One region of the Mesorhizobium sp. M1A.F.Ca.IN.020.04.1.1 genome, then DNA from elsewhere that is predicted to be linked to it. Evidence: predicted binding sites of a transcription regulator. Region 1 holds the regulator's gene; the other holds the start of a gene.
The links. The regulator LexA, encoded in region 1, represses DNA repair genes until DNA is damaged. The targets are predictions, from matches to a motif close to TGTTCNNNNTGTGTTCNG.
Positions count from the first base shown of each region.

Region 2: a site for LexA is predicted at 3,889-3,906, ahead of dinB (DNA polymerase IV). Genes of this name have one in related genera too.

Region 1 is NZ_RZSN01000174.1:5,563-12,038, forward strand. It holds gene gltX (glutamate--tRNA ligase) at 1-864, opposite strand, end outside; gene EOA49_RS26020 (ComEC/Rec2 family competence protein) at 967-3,414, shown strand; gene lexA (transcriptional repressor LexA) at 3,408-4,142, opposite strand; gene glp (gephyrin-like molybdotransferase Glp) at 4,259-5,464, opposite strand; gene moaC (cyclic pyranopterin monophosphate synthase MoaC) at 5,466-5,945, opposite strand; partial or broken gene EOA49_RS26040 (indole-3-glycerol phosphate synthase TrpC) at 5,948-6,476, opposite strand, start outside.
Region 2 is NZ_RZSN01000183.1:2,614-9,089, forward strand. It holds gene EOA49_RS26505 (ATP-binding cassette domain-containing protein) at 1-679, shown strand, start outside; gene EOA49_RS26510 (SDR family oxidoreductase) at 691-1,446, shown strand; gene EOA49_RS26515 (aldose 1-epimerase) at 1,433-2,317, shown strand; gene dinB (DNA polymerase IV) at 2,553-3,815, opposite strand; gene EOA49_RS33740 (cupin domain-containing protein) at 3,960-4,598, opposite strand; gene EOA49_RS26530 (hypothetical protein) at 5,341-5,625, opposite strand; gene EOA49_RS26535 (hypothetical protein) at 6,105-6,341, shown strand; gene EOA49_RS26540 (TadE/TadG family type IV pilus assembly protein) at 6,366-6,476, opposite strand, start outside.

The DNA of each region.
Region 1 (6,476 bases):
CCAGGAGATCATATCCTTGATCGACATCACCTCGTCGTCGCCGTGGCTCCAGCCGAGCCTGGCCAGATAGTTGAGCAGGGCCTCCGGCAGATAGCCCATGGCGCGATAAGCCTCGACGCCGAGCGCGCCGTGGCGCTTCGACAGCTTGGCGCCGTCGGCACCATGGATCAGCGGGATGTGCGACATCGACGGCACGGTCCAGCCCATGGCGTTGTAGATTACGGTCTGGCGCGCGGCGTTGGTCAGGTGATCGTCGCCGCGGATGATGTGGGTGACGCCCATATCGTGATCGTCGACGACGACGGCATGCATGTAGGTCGGGTTGCCGTCCGAGCGCAGGATGATGAAGTCGTCGAGGTCCTTGTTCGGGAATCGCACCTCGCCCTGCACGCGGTCGTGCACGACGGTCTCTCCTTCGGTCGGCGCCTTGATGCGGATGGCGCCCTTGACGCCGGGAGGCGCCTCGGAGGGGTCGCGGTCGCGCCACTGGCCATTGTAGCGCGGCGGCAGCCCCTTGGCCCGCGCCGCCTCGCGCATCGCCTCCAGCTCGGCAGGCGTCTCATAGCTGTAATAGGCCTTGCCCAGCCGTACGAGCTCCTCTGCCACCTCACGGTGGCGCGGCGCTCGCTCGAACTGCGACACGGCCTCGCCGTCCCATGAGAGGCCGAGCCAGGTCAGCCCGTCCAGGATAGCGGCTGTCGCCGCTTCGGTGGAGCGCTCGCGGTCGGTGTCCTCGATGCGCAGCAGCATCGTGCCGCCCGTGTGCCTGGCGTAGAGCCAGTTGAACAGCGCCGTGCGCGCCCCGCCGATGTGCAGATAGCCGGTGGGCGAGGGGGCAAAGCGGGTGACGACCTTGTCGGACATGGAACTCTCGGAAGAAGCTCTGAAGCGGGCATGATTGCGCGGACTTTCGCGCGGTGGGCGTTCATGTAGCATAGGAGGTCTGGGGCGCAAGGGGCAGACCCGATGGCTGGACGTGGCCGGGGTGCGGAGGATGGCGAGAAGACGACGGCTGGCGTGAGCGAGCGCCTGCTGTTTGCCGACACCGTGCCTGCTGAGGCAGTACCGGTTTGGGTTCCCGTGCCGCGTCCGGCCACCGAGATTTCGGACGGCGACGCCGTCGTGAAGCCGCCTCCGCCGGCAGCCATCGACTTGATCCGCAGGCGGTTCCGCCGTGCCTCGTTTTCCGCGATTCGCCGGGGTGTGGCCGAGGCAGCCTCCACCGAGCTCGACCGCGGCATCGGCTTCCTCCTGGTGCCGGTGTTCCTGGCCGCCGGCGTGATACTCTATTATTCCTTGAGCGCCGAGCCGGATCTTTACAGACCGCTGGCGGCGGTGGCGCTGATGGCTCTATGCGCGGCGGTTTCGCGTCCCTGGCTGAAGACACACCTGGTCTTTATGGCGGCGTTGTTTTGCGCGCTGGGATTCGTCGCCGCGAAGGTCGAGACCTGGCGCGCCGCTACACCGATGCTCGGCTCCGAAATCCAGACGCGGCTGACAGGCCGCGTCGTCATCGCCGAGGAAATGGCCAATGGCCGCGTCAGGCTGACCATCGATCTCGTCTCGACCGCGCATCCAAAGCTGCGCTACGCGCCGGATCGCGTCAGGCTTTCGGCACGCAGGATCCCGGCCGGCATGAAGGCCGGATCGCTGGTGATGGGTTACGCGCGGCTTCTGCCGCCGACCGGGCCGGTCCGTCCCGAAAGCTATGATTTTTCCTTCGACAGCTATTTTTCCGGCATCGGCGGCAGCGGATTTTTCCTCGGCGACCCGAAAGTCATTCCGCCAACCGACCCGATCGCTCAGACGAGCATCGCCTCGGCCATCGAGAACGCGCGCGAAAATATTGCCGACCACATCAGAAGCACCGTCGGCGGACCCGAAGGCGAGATTGCCGCCGCACTGATCGTCGGCGTGCGCGCCGGCATTCCCGAGGACATCAACGAGGCGATGCGGCGGACCGGCATCTATCACATCATCTCGATTTCGGGCCTGCACATGGCGCTGGTCGCCGGCACGGTCATGCTTCTGCTGCGCGGCGCCTTTGCGCTGTTCCCGGATTTTTCGTCACGCCGGCCGGTGAAGAAATATGCCGCGACAATCGCGCTTATGTCGATCGCCGCCTATCTCGTCATCTCCGGCGTGGTGGTCGCCGCCGAGCGAAGCTTCATCATGCTGGCCGTCATGCTGATCGCCGTGCTTTTCGATCGCGCCGCGCTGACGATGCGCAACTTGGCGATCTCGGCCATCGCCGTCATCCTGGTGTCGCCGCATGAAGTGGTTGGCCCGAGCTTTCAGATGTCGTTCGCGGCAACCGCCGCCCTTGTCGGCGCCTATGCCGGCTGGTCCGACTACCGCGCCGGCAAGGTGAGAGCGCCGCCGGACAAGCGTTCGTTCCTGCGGTTCATGTCGCACAAACTGGCAGTCGGAGCAGGTGGCGCCGCAATGACGTCGATCATTGCCGGAAGTGCCACGGCGCTGTTTGCCATCTGGCATTTCCAGCGCGTCTCGCCGCTCAGCCTGCTGGCCAATCTCGCGATCATGCCGATCGTCACGATCGTGATGTTTCTCGCCGTCGCCAGCGCGGTCATGATGCCGTTCGGCTTCGACGGGCCCTTCCTCTATTTGATGGGCAAGGGCCTGGCGGCGATGATCGCGATCTCGGCGTGGATTTCGGAGTGGTCGCCGGTCGATGCCGTGGGCCTGATCTCGATCCATTCGGTGCTGCTGGCGACGATCGCGCTCGTCATCGCCACGATGGCGACTACCTGGCTCAGGCTGGCCGCAATTCCTTTCGCTGCCGCGGCCGTGATGATCATCCCGCAGGTGCGCACGCCGGACCTGCTGATCTCGGAGGACGCGCATCTGGTGGCGATGCCGATCGGCGGCGGCGAACTCGCCATCAATCGCGCCCGCTCCAACGAGTTCACCACCGATAACTGGAAACGTGCGCTCAAGGCCGAAACGATCGTGCCGCCGGAGACATTCGCCAAGGGCACGCTGGACTTGGCCGATCCGGTCGACCTGCCGCCTGGATCGCCCTTTTACTGCACGGGCGATCTCTGCATTGGCCGGCATCCATCAGGCGCGATCGTCGCGCTCGCCGAGAACCGCGAAGCTGCCCGGCCTGCCTGCGACTTCGCAGACCTCATCGTCATCAACGACGCCACGGCCTACAATCCCTGCCACGATCCGCGTATCCTCGTCGTCACCAAGCGGCAGCTCGCGCGCGACGGCAGTGCCGCCGTCTTCTTCGATCCGCAATCGGCGACGGCGCGAGCAACCATTCAATACGCCGTCGAAAAACCGTACCGCCCTTGGCACGAACAGCGGCGCTACTCGCGTGAGGCGAGGGGGTTGGCGCCTTACAAGAAGCCCGAGAAGCCGGAAGCCAAGCCGCAGCCCCCTCAGTAGCGGCGGATGAGCCCGACGAGCTTGCCCTGAACCTTCACGCGATCGGGACCGAAGATGCGCGTCTCATAGGCCGGATTGGCAGCCTCGAGCGCGATGGAGGCGCCCTTGCGGCGGAAGCGCTTCAGCGTCGCCTCCTCGTCATCGACCAGCGCCACGACGATCTCCCCGGGGCTCGCAGTGCTGGCGTTGCGGATGATGACCGTGTCGCCGTCGAAGATGCCGGCCTCGATCATCGAGTCGCCTTTGACCTCGAGCGCGTAGTGCTCGCCGCCCGCGATCATGTCCGGCGGCACTGTGATCGAATGCGTCTGGTGCTGGATGGCGTCGATCGGCACGCCGGCGGCAATGCGACCCATCACCGGGATGGAGACGGCTGAAACGGCGTCGTCGTCATTGCTGGGCGTCGGCGTGCGGGCGGGCGCCGCGGGTTTGATCTGGCGGCCGAGATTGCCTTGGCCGCCCTGGATGACGCTCGGCGAGAACTTCTTCGCCGCATTGAGGCCGGGCGCGATCGAGTCAGGTAGGCGCAGCACTTCAAGGGCACGCGCCCGGTTCGGAAGCCGGCGAATGAAACCGCGCTCCTCCAGCGCCGTGATCAGGCGGTGGATGCCCGATTTCGAGGCAAGGTCGAGCGCTTCCTTCATCTCATCGAAAGACGGCGGAATGCCGCTTTCCTTGAGCCGTTCATGGATGAACATCAGCAGTTCATGTTGTTTGCGCGTCAGCATGGCGGCCCCCGTGGGTTCTGAAACCAGAATCAGAAAAACAAACCCAGAACAAACACTATCTGTTCCAGTTGTGTTCCGCAACCGTTTAAAGTTTAGTGAATGTGTTGACGTTTTGTTCAGCGTAACATCAGAACGCTGCATTCCTCGCCGGCTTCAGCCGCCGGTGCGAAGGGTTGGCGCACGATCAGGCCATTGGCATCGGCGAGCATCCTCAACATCGAGGAATCCTGGATGCCGAACGGTGTTGCGATCAACGCCCCCGCATCTTCGCGGACCACGGCGCGCACATAGTCCTGCCTGAGATCGTTGGCGTGCATTGCGACGCCTAACCGAGCCGTGCGGATTTCCTGACGGCAGGACCGGCCGCCCAGCCGCGCCAGAAGCGGCTTCAGGAACAGCTGCGAGCAGACCAGGCTTGCGACCGGATTGCCGGGCAGGCCGATGCAGCGAATGTCGCCGAGCCGGCCAAACATCAGCGGCTTGCCGGGACGCATGGCGATCTTCCAGAAGTCGAGCTGCATGCCTTCGCCGGTCAGCACGTCATGGATCAAGTCGTGGTCGCCGACGGAGGCGCCGCCAAGCGTGACGATGACGTCGGCGCCGGCCTTGACCGCCTTCTTGACCAGGGCCGCGATCGCGTCCTTGCGGTCGGCGGCGATGCCGAGGTCGAGCGCGCGCGCGCCGACCGACTGGGCCGTAGCTGTGACGCCACAGGCATTCGACGAGATGATCTGGTCGGGGCCGAGCGCGCTGCCCGGCGGCAGCAATTCATCGCCGGTGGCGATGATGGCGAGCAGCGGCTGCCGCACCACGTTGAGACTCGGATGGTTGGCCGATGCCGCCAGCGAAAGCGCCGCCGGATCGAGCTGGCGGCCTTTTTCGAGGAGCAGGTCGCCCTCGCAGAAGTCGAGGCCGCGGCGACGGACGTTTCGTCCCTCCACGGTCGGCTCGGTCACTTCGATGCCGCCGCCGCCGAGATCGCGGACATTCTCCTGGATAACGATGGTATCGGCGCCTTCGGGGAGCGGCGCGCCGGTGAAGATGCGCACGGCCTCGCCCTTGCCGACAGAGCCGGTGAAGCCACGCCCGGCGGGGGCCATGCCGATCACGGAGAGCCGGGCCGGCGCCGAGGCTACGTCGGCGGCCCGTACGGCGTAGCCGTCCATCGCCGACGCATTGAAGGGCGGCTGGGTGCGCAGAGCCACCACGGGGTCGGCCAGCACCCGGCCGGACGCGTCGGCCAGCGGCACGCTTTCGCCTGGCAGCGCGGTCGCGCCGTCCAACAGGCGTTGGAGCGCGTCAGCGACTGGAAGCAAAGCCATGCTAAGGACCTACCTTGTAGTCGCCCGACTTGCCGCCGGTTTTCTCGACCAGCCTGATGCCGGAAATCGCCATGCCGCGGTCCGCTGCCTTGGCCATGTCGTAGATGGTGAGGCAGGCGACCGACGCCGCGGTCAGCGCCTCCATTTCCACCCCGGTCTTGCCGGTAACCCTGGCAAGCGCGCTGACCCTCAGGCCGGGAAGCGCGTGGTCGGGCTCGATCTCGACGGACACCTTGGTGAGAAGGAGGGGATGGCAAAGCGGGATGAGCTCATGCGTCTTCTTGGCCGCCATGATGCCGGCGAGGCGCGCCGTGCCCAGCACGTCGCCTTTCTTGGCGTCGCCGGCCAGGATCATCTCCAGCGTTTCCGGCTGCATGGTGACATACCCTTCGGCGATGGCCGTGCGCGTCGTCTCGGCCTTGCCGCCGACATCGACCATGTTAGCTTCGCCCTTGGCGCCGAGATGCGTAAGCGCGGGCATCCTCAAACGGCCTCGGCAGGCGCCTTGCCCGTCAGCAGAAGGGCGGTCGCGGCGGCCACGTCGGCCTGCCGCATCAGGCTTTCGCCAACGAGGAAAGTGCCGATCTTGCTCTTTTCCAGCCGCCGGCAGTCCTGATGGGTGAAAATGCCGCTCTCGCTGACCAGCAGCCGGTCGTCCGGGACCATGGCGGCAAGCCGCTCGGAAACGTCGAGGCTGGTTTCGAAGGTTCTCAAATCGCGGTTGTTGATGCCGATCAGCCGCGACGAGAGGCGAAGCGCGCGTTCCATCTCCTGTTCGTGATGCACCTCGACCAGCGCGTCCATGCCGAGATCGAAGGCCGTGGCTTCCAATTCACTGGCCAAGGCGTCGTCGACGCTCGCCATGATGATGAGGATCGCGTCCGCGCCCCAGGCGCGGGCTTCATGAACCTGATACGGGTCGAAGAGGAAATCCTTGCGCAGGGCGGGCAGGCCAACGGCGGCGCGCGCTGCGGTCAGAAAGCCGGGCGCGCCCTGGAAGGACGGTGCGTCG
Region 2 (6,476 bases), on a different contig from region 1:
GCATGCCCTCAAAGGCGTCACGCTCGACTTCAAGCGCGGCGAGGCGCTCGGACTGGTCGGCGACAACGGCGCCGGCAAGTCGACCTTGATCAACATCCTGTCCGGCGTCCACCGCGCCGACCAGGGCGAGATCAAGGTCGAGGGCAGGGAGGTCAGCATCGCGACGCCGCGCGACGCGATGGATCTCGGCATTGAGACCATCTACCAGTACAATTCCATGGTCCCCACCATGTCGATCGCCCGCAACCTGTTCATCGGCCGTGAGCCGATCCGGTTCTCGATCCTCGGCGTAGGCATCCTCGACCAGAAGAAGATGGCCGAGGAAAGCGTGCGCGCCATCGCCAATGTCGACCTGCATCTGCGCTCCCCCGATGCGCTCGTCGGCGAGCTCTCCGGAGGCCAGCGCCAGGGCGTCGCGATCGCGCGCGCCATGCACTTCAAGTCGAAGGTGATGATCCTCGACGAGCCGACCAATCACCTCTCGGTCAAGGAGACCAACAAGGTGATCGGCTTCGTGCGCGGCCTGAAAGAACAGGGAGTGACGGGCGTCTTCATCAGTCACAACATGCACCACGTCTTCGAGTGCTGCGACCGTATCGTCGCGATGGCGCGCGGCGAGATGGTGCTGGACAAGCGTATCGGCGACACTTCGATCGACGAAGTCCATTCTGTCCTGTGAGGGGTTAGGCAATGAAGGCGCTCGCTGGTCGTAAAGTGTTGCTGACGGGCGGCCTCGGCTCGCTTGGCCGGGCCCAGGCGGTGACGCTGGCGCGGGCCGGCGCGCGCGTGCTGGTGCTCGACCGCCCCGACATCGGCGATGCCGAGCAGACGGTGGCGAGACTTGCCGGACAGGCCAGGGGCGATATGGCCTTCGTCGGCTGCGATCTCAACCGGCTGGCCGATGCGGAAGCGGCCGTTGCCGCGCTGGCGGCGAAGGAAGGTGGGATCGATATCCTGATCAACAACGCGGCGCTGATCATCAACCGGCCGTTCGAGCAGTTCTCGCTGGCCGAATATGAGGATCAGATCCGCGTCAATTCCTCGGCCGCCTTTGCGCTGGCGCGGGCCTGCGCGCCGGGCATGAAGGCGAAGGGCTACGGCAAGATCGTCAACTTCTGCTCGATCACGCTCAACGGCCGCTGGGACGGCTACGTGCCCTATGTCGCCTCGAAGGGCGCCATGCTCGGGCTCACCAAGTCGCTCGCGCGCGAGCTCGGGCCGCATGGCATCCGCGTCAACGCCGTGTCGCCGGGCGCGGTGGTCTCGGAGGCGGAGGCGCGCGTCTTCGGCGACCGGTTGAAGCAGTACAATGACTGGATCCTCGAGAACCAAAGCCTCAAGACGCGCATCGAGCCTGACAATGTCGCCGAGCTCGTCCTGTTCCTCGCCTCACCCGCCTCCGACATGATCAGCGGCCAGAACATCGCCATCGATGGCGGCTGGTGAGGATATGGCCGGCGCGGTCAAGCTGAACGACGGGCAGGCGAGGCTGGTGCTGGCGCCGGAGAAGGGCGCGGCGATCGCGCGCTATGACGCGCTGGTGATCGGCAGCGCGCCGGTTCCGCTGCTGAAGCCGGGCGATGGCACCGGCACGTCCGGCTGCCAACTCCTGGTGCCGTGGTCGAACCGCATCTCCGGCGGCGGCTTCACTTTCGACGGCCGCTTCCACGCCGTCGCGCCGAACATTCCGGGCGAAGCCTTTCCGATCCATGGCGACGGTTTCCAGAAACCGTGGCGGCTTGCCCGCCGCACGGACACCGAGGCGGAGCTGGTGCTCGACGAGGGCGCGATCGGTCCTTACCGCTATGCGGCTACCGTGGCCTATGCGCTGCGGGACGGCGCGCTGGAGGCGCGGCTGACGGTGGAGAACCGCGCCGGCATGCGCCTGCCTTACGGCCTCGGTTTCCATCCCTGGTTCCCGCGCGGCGACACAACCCTGCTCGAGGCCAAGGCCGGGCGTGTCTGGCTGGAGGACGAGCGCCATTTGCCGGTCGGCGTCGTGCCCGTGAGCGAGCGCCCGGCCTGGGATTTCTCGCGCTCCATCCCGCTGCCGTGGGACTGGGTCAACAACGCCTTCGACGGCTGGAATCGTCGCGCCTCGATCGCGCAGCTCGAGGAGGGGATCGGGGTCACGCTCACCGCCTCGCCGGAGCTTGGCGTCTATATCCTCTATTCCCCGTCATCCGACGCCGACTTCTTCTGCTTCGAGCCGGTGTCGCACCCGGTCGATGCGCATCACGGCGAAGGGCTGACGGTGCTTGAAGATGGGCAAACGATGAGCGCGGCGATGCGGCTGGTCTGGGCGGTGGCGGGTTGAGGGCAGCCGACCGAGCGCGTGATCTCAACCCTTGAGGGGGATACGGCCGGCAGGCCAGAGAGGGTCGTCTCACATAGATCGCCAGCATTGTCTTCGTCGCCGACGACGCCGGCGCTTCACGCGCGGCGACGCCCTCTGTCGCCTTCGGCGACATCTCCCCACAAGGGGGAGATCGGACGGCGCGTCGGCTTTCGCCAATCTCCAGCGCCGCAGAGCAGATGCCGAAGCACCTCCCTCACAGCTCCTTCTCCGCCAGCTCCCTGAATTCATCCGGCACCGAGCGCGCTGCTTGCAGCGCGACGGTGCCGTAGCCGACGGCCTGCTTGCCGAAGCGCTGGCGGATCTTGTCTATGGCGCGGTCGGCGCCGAAGCGGGCGAGGCCTTTGCGGCTGCCGGGCTTCAGCTTCTCGTCCGCCAGGCCGAGCGGCAGTTCGAGCTGCAGCTCGGCATGCTCTTCCAGATGCGAGACCGAGATCGCCAGCAGCGAGATTTCCCGTTCGCCCGGGTGAGCGGCGAGCACGCCTCTGACCAGCTCTTCCGCGACGTCAGCGAGCATGGCCGTCGCCTGGATCGGCTGCTCCAGCGTCACCGAGCGCGTGACCGCGCGCATGTCGGCAAAGCGCACGCGCACCGTCACCGTGCGGCCGGGCCGGTCCTTGGCGCGCAGGCGGCTGGCGACGCGATCGGCGAGATGCAGGAGCGTCGGCACGAAGACGCGCGGCAGCGCCGGTTTGCGGCCCAGCGCCGACTGCGCGCCGGCGGAATGGGCGCGGCGATGCGTCTCCAGCCGGCGCGGGTCGCGGTTCCAGGCAAGAGCCGCGAGCTTCTGGCCGGCGGCATGGCCGATCAGCCGCTCCAGCGCGCCGCTATGCGTGCGCGCCAATTGCCCGATCGTCTCGACGCCGATCTCGGCGAGCCTGGCTTTGGTTGCCGGACCGACGCCCCACATCAGCGACACCGGCAAATCGTGCAGGAAGGAAAGCTCGGTGCCAGGCTCGACCACCACCAGCCCGTCGGGCTTGGCCACCTGCGAGGCGATCTTGGCGAGATGCTTCGTCCGTGCCACCCCGATCGAGATCGGCAGGCCGAGCTCGCTCTTCACGCGGCGGCGGATGGTTCGCGCAATTTCGTCCGGCGGTCCGAACAGATGCGTGCAGCCGGCGACATCGGCGAAAGCCTCGTCGATCGAGATGCGCTCGACCAGCGGCGTGAAATCGTCGAGCACCTTGATCGCGGCGTCGCCGAGACGCTGGTATTCGCCGAAGCGGCCGCCGACGAAGATGAGCTGCGGACAGAGCTCGCGCGCCCTGCGGCCGGGCATGCCGCCGCGCACGCCAAAAATCTTCGCCTCATAGGAGGCGGCAAGCACTACGCCGCCGCCGACTGCGATCGGCTTGCCGCGCAGCGACGGGTCGAGCAGTTGCTCGACCGAGGCGTAGAAGGCGTCGAGATCGGCATGCAGGATCGTAGCGGCCGAAGCGGCGTTCGTGGCGGCCATCGCGCTCCCGGCTCCATCCATCCGCTTTGCGGCATCGCAGCATTAGCAGCAACTGTTGTAAGCGGTAATGCGTATGAACATAAAGAGAACAAAAGGAGTTTCCTGTCAAGCCGGCCAGCTGGGTATGAGAACATCTGCAACCCGTCACAACCAAGGGCTTTGACCGGTTGCGCCGGTGTGCTCCCCTTTGACGGGTTGACCGCTGACCAGGGAGGGGCGCGAAGGATCGCGGCCCAAAACTGCGTCATGCCAGGACGAAGTCAGGAGCCGAGCGACGCGCGAAGACCAGGATGACGAAGTGCGGCCGAGCCGGAGATCCAGGTTCTGAGACGATGGCGGGACAGCGCCCCCTCTGATCGTCCCACATGGGGGATCGGCCGTCCCTTCGCCGACAGCCGCCGCTAGGCCGGTTTGGCGTATTGCTCGGCGCTGAGCACCTCGATGCCATTGGAATGGCTCATTGCCTTCCACCCAGGCGTCATGCCCGGGCGGGATGGTATAGGACGTGCCGGCCTCGAAGGTCTTCTGCGTCCCATCGTCCATGCGTATGGTGATCGTCCCGGACACGACATAGCCGACATGCGAGACTTGGCAGCTGTCGGTCTTGACCACCGGCTTCACGCATTCGGACCATCTCCAGCCCGGCTCCATGTTGAGCCGCCCGAGCGTGTAGCCCGGCAGCCGCACCACTTCGACGCGGGTCTTGGCGGGCGAGCGAACCTCGTCGGGATTGTTATGCGACTTGGATTCGAGCTTGGTGACCTTCATTGCAGCTTCGGCCATGGCATCCTCCCATTTCCAAGGATTGCAAGCGGGGCCTGACGCGCGATCGTCGGCGACCGCCGCTGGATTGATACGCCTTTCAATGAATGATTGCTAATGTAATTGCCGGGCGCGGCGCGAAATCGATTTTGCCGCGCAGGCCCTATTGCAAGCACGCTCTGCCGGTGTTTTGCTGTTCCTTGCGCCTGGCACGACGGTGGTTGAGGGGCCACCCCGTTTCTCGCCCCTTGGGGAGAATCCTGTGAACCCTCGGCAAGTGAATTTCGCCAATAGCGCCGCGGCAAAGCCAGGCCCCGTCCGCGATAGTCCATTTTCATTTCCGCTCGCGGGCGCGCGCTCACCGCGCCCATCAAAACCGCCATAGGCGAGGCCAAGCCGGGTGGAAGGCGATACTCGAAAAATCAGAAAAACTGGGAGGAATCGATGCTTCATCAGGTAGGAAAAACGGAAACCCGTCCGCCGGTCGGGGCAGTGCGCCGCACTCCGCCGGCGCTTCGCCAGTGCTGCGACAACTATATCTGTCCGACCTGCGACCAAGTCGTCGAACTGACGGACTTCCGCCAGGTCGTCTGGCATCAAAGGCCGGGCCATCGGCCGATGGAATTGGATGACTGAGCGGACCTGCCCGAGAAAAGAGGGCCCGAGAGAAAAAGGGCCCGCGCCTACCAGAGGAATGCGCGGGCCGAAGCTGGAGTAGCCATTCGATAAACGCGCAGCCGGCCTGCCGGTTGCGCCTGGCGGATCAGCCGCCGTTGGCCGGCGCCGGGGCCGGAGCCGGTGCGGCCGGTGCGGGTGCCGGCGTCGTCGACGGTGCCGCAGGCGTCTCCACCTTGGGCGCCTCGACCTTCGGCGCATCGAGCTTTACGTTGACATCCGTCGATCCGCCACCGCCGGTGCGGCCACCGACATTGATGATGCCGGTAAAGAACAGCAGGGCCACGATCGCGATGATGGCAAGAACGATGGCCACGGCTGTGCCGGCGCCGCCCCCGCCACTGGTGTTTACAACTGTAGGTCTGTCGGCCATGGTTTCCTCTCCTCTGCCGATTGGGATGTCGTGGCAACGGCGCCAAAGCTGGAATGTTCCTGCTTTCGGGCCACGGTCCCTTGTCAGGCGGGACCTGAGGCCGCACCTTTGAGCGCAGAGGTCCGAATGGGCGATTTCTGGAAACAAGTAGGCCCACAACTCATTGTGGCACAACCGTCGAGTAACGTCCCTTCATCGGCGGTTTGAAAGTGGAGTTGCCCGCCATTTCCTGCGATGTGGCGGGCAACTCCCACAATCCCGCAGTCTGCCGAGATTCGCGAACCTGTTCGCCGCGCTTTTGCCGGTCGATCCGACCACAGGCGTGCGCGACGTGCTTTTAAGCCCTGCCTGCCGCTTCGCTCGATCTCGGCGCGGGCCGCCCAGGCTGTCGCCAAATCATGATGCACCACTCCGAGCGGAACCCGGCCGCCCGTCACGCCGTTGTCTTCCGCGAAGGGATCCTGTGGGCGGAGGCCGCCATGGACAGCTTCGAACTGATCGATCTTCTCTGCGTCGTCGACGCCTGCGCCAGCGATGGCGCGGCTGGGCGCCTTGTTTCAATGTCGAAAGCCGTCGAGGAACTGCGCGTCTTGACCGGGGACTTCGTCTCGTCCGACGAAGCGGCGGCGAACGCGTTGAGCCAGGTGGCGCTGCAGCGCGGCTGCGCGGTGTTGTTCGACGAACAGCCGGGCGCCGATATCGTCGGCGAGTACTGATTTCCCCTCGAGGGAAGAGCCGCGCTATTTAACCAGGGTGATCATCCTGCCGGCATACATCTCGCGATTGCCGAGCTCGGCCGCGCAGTCCGATTTCACCGCCGAGTTTCCGGTCATGCCTACGGTATTGCCGAC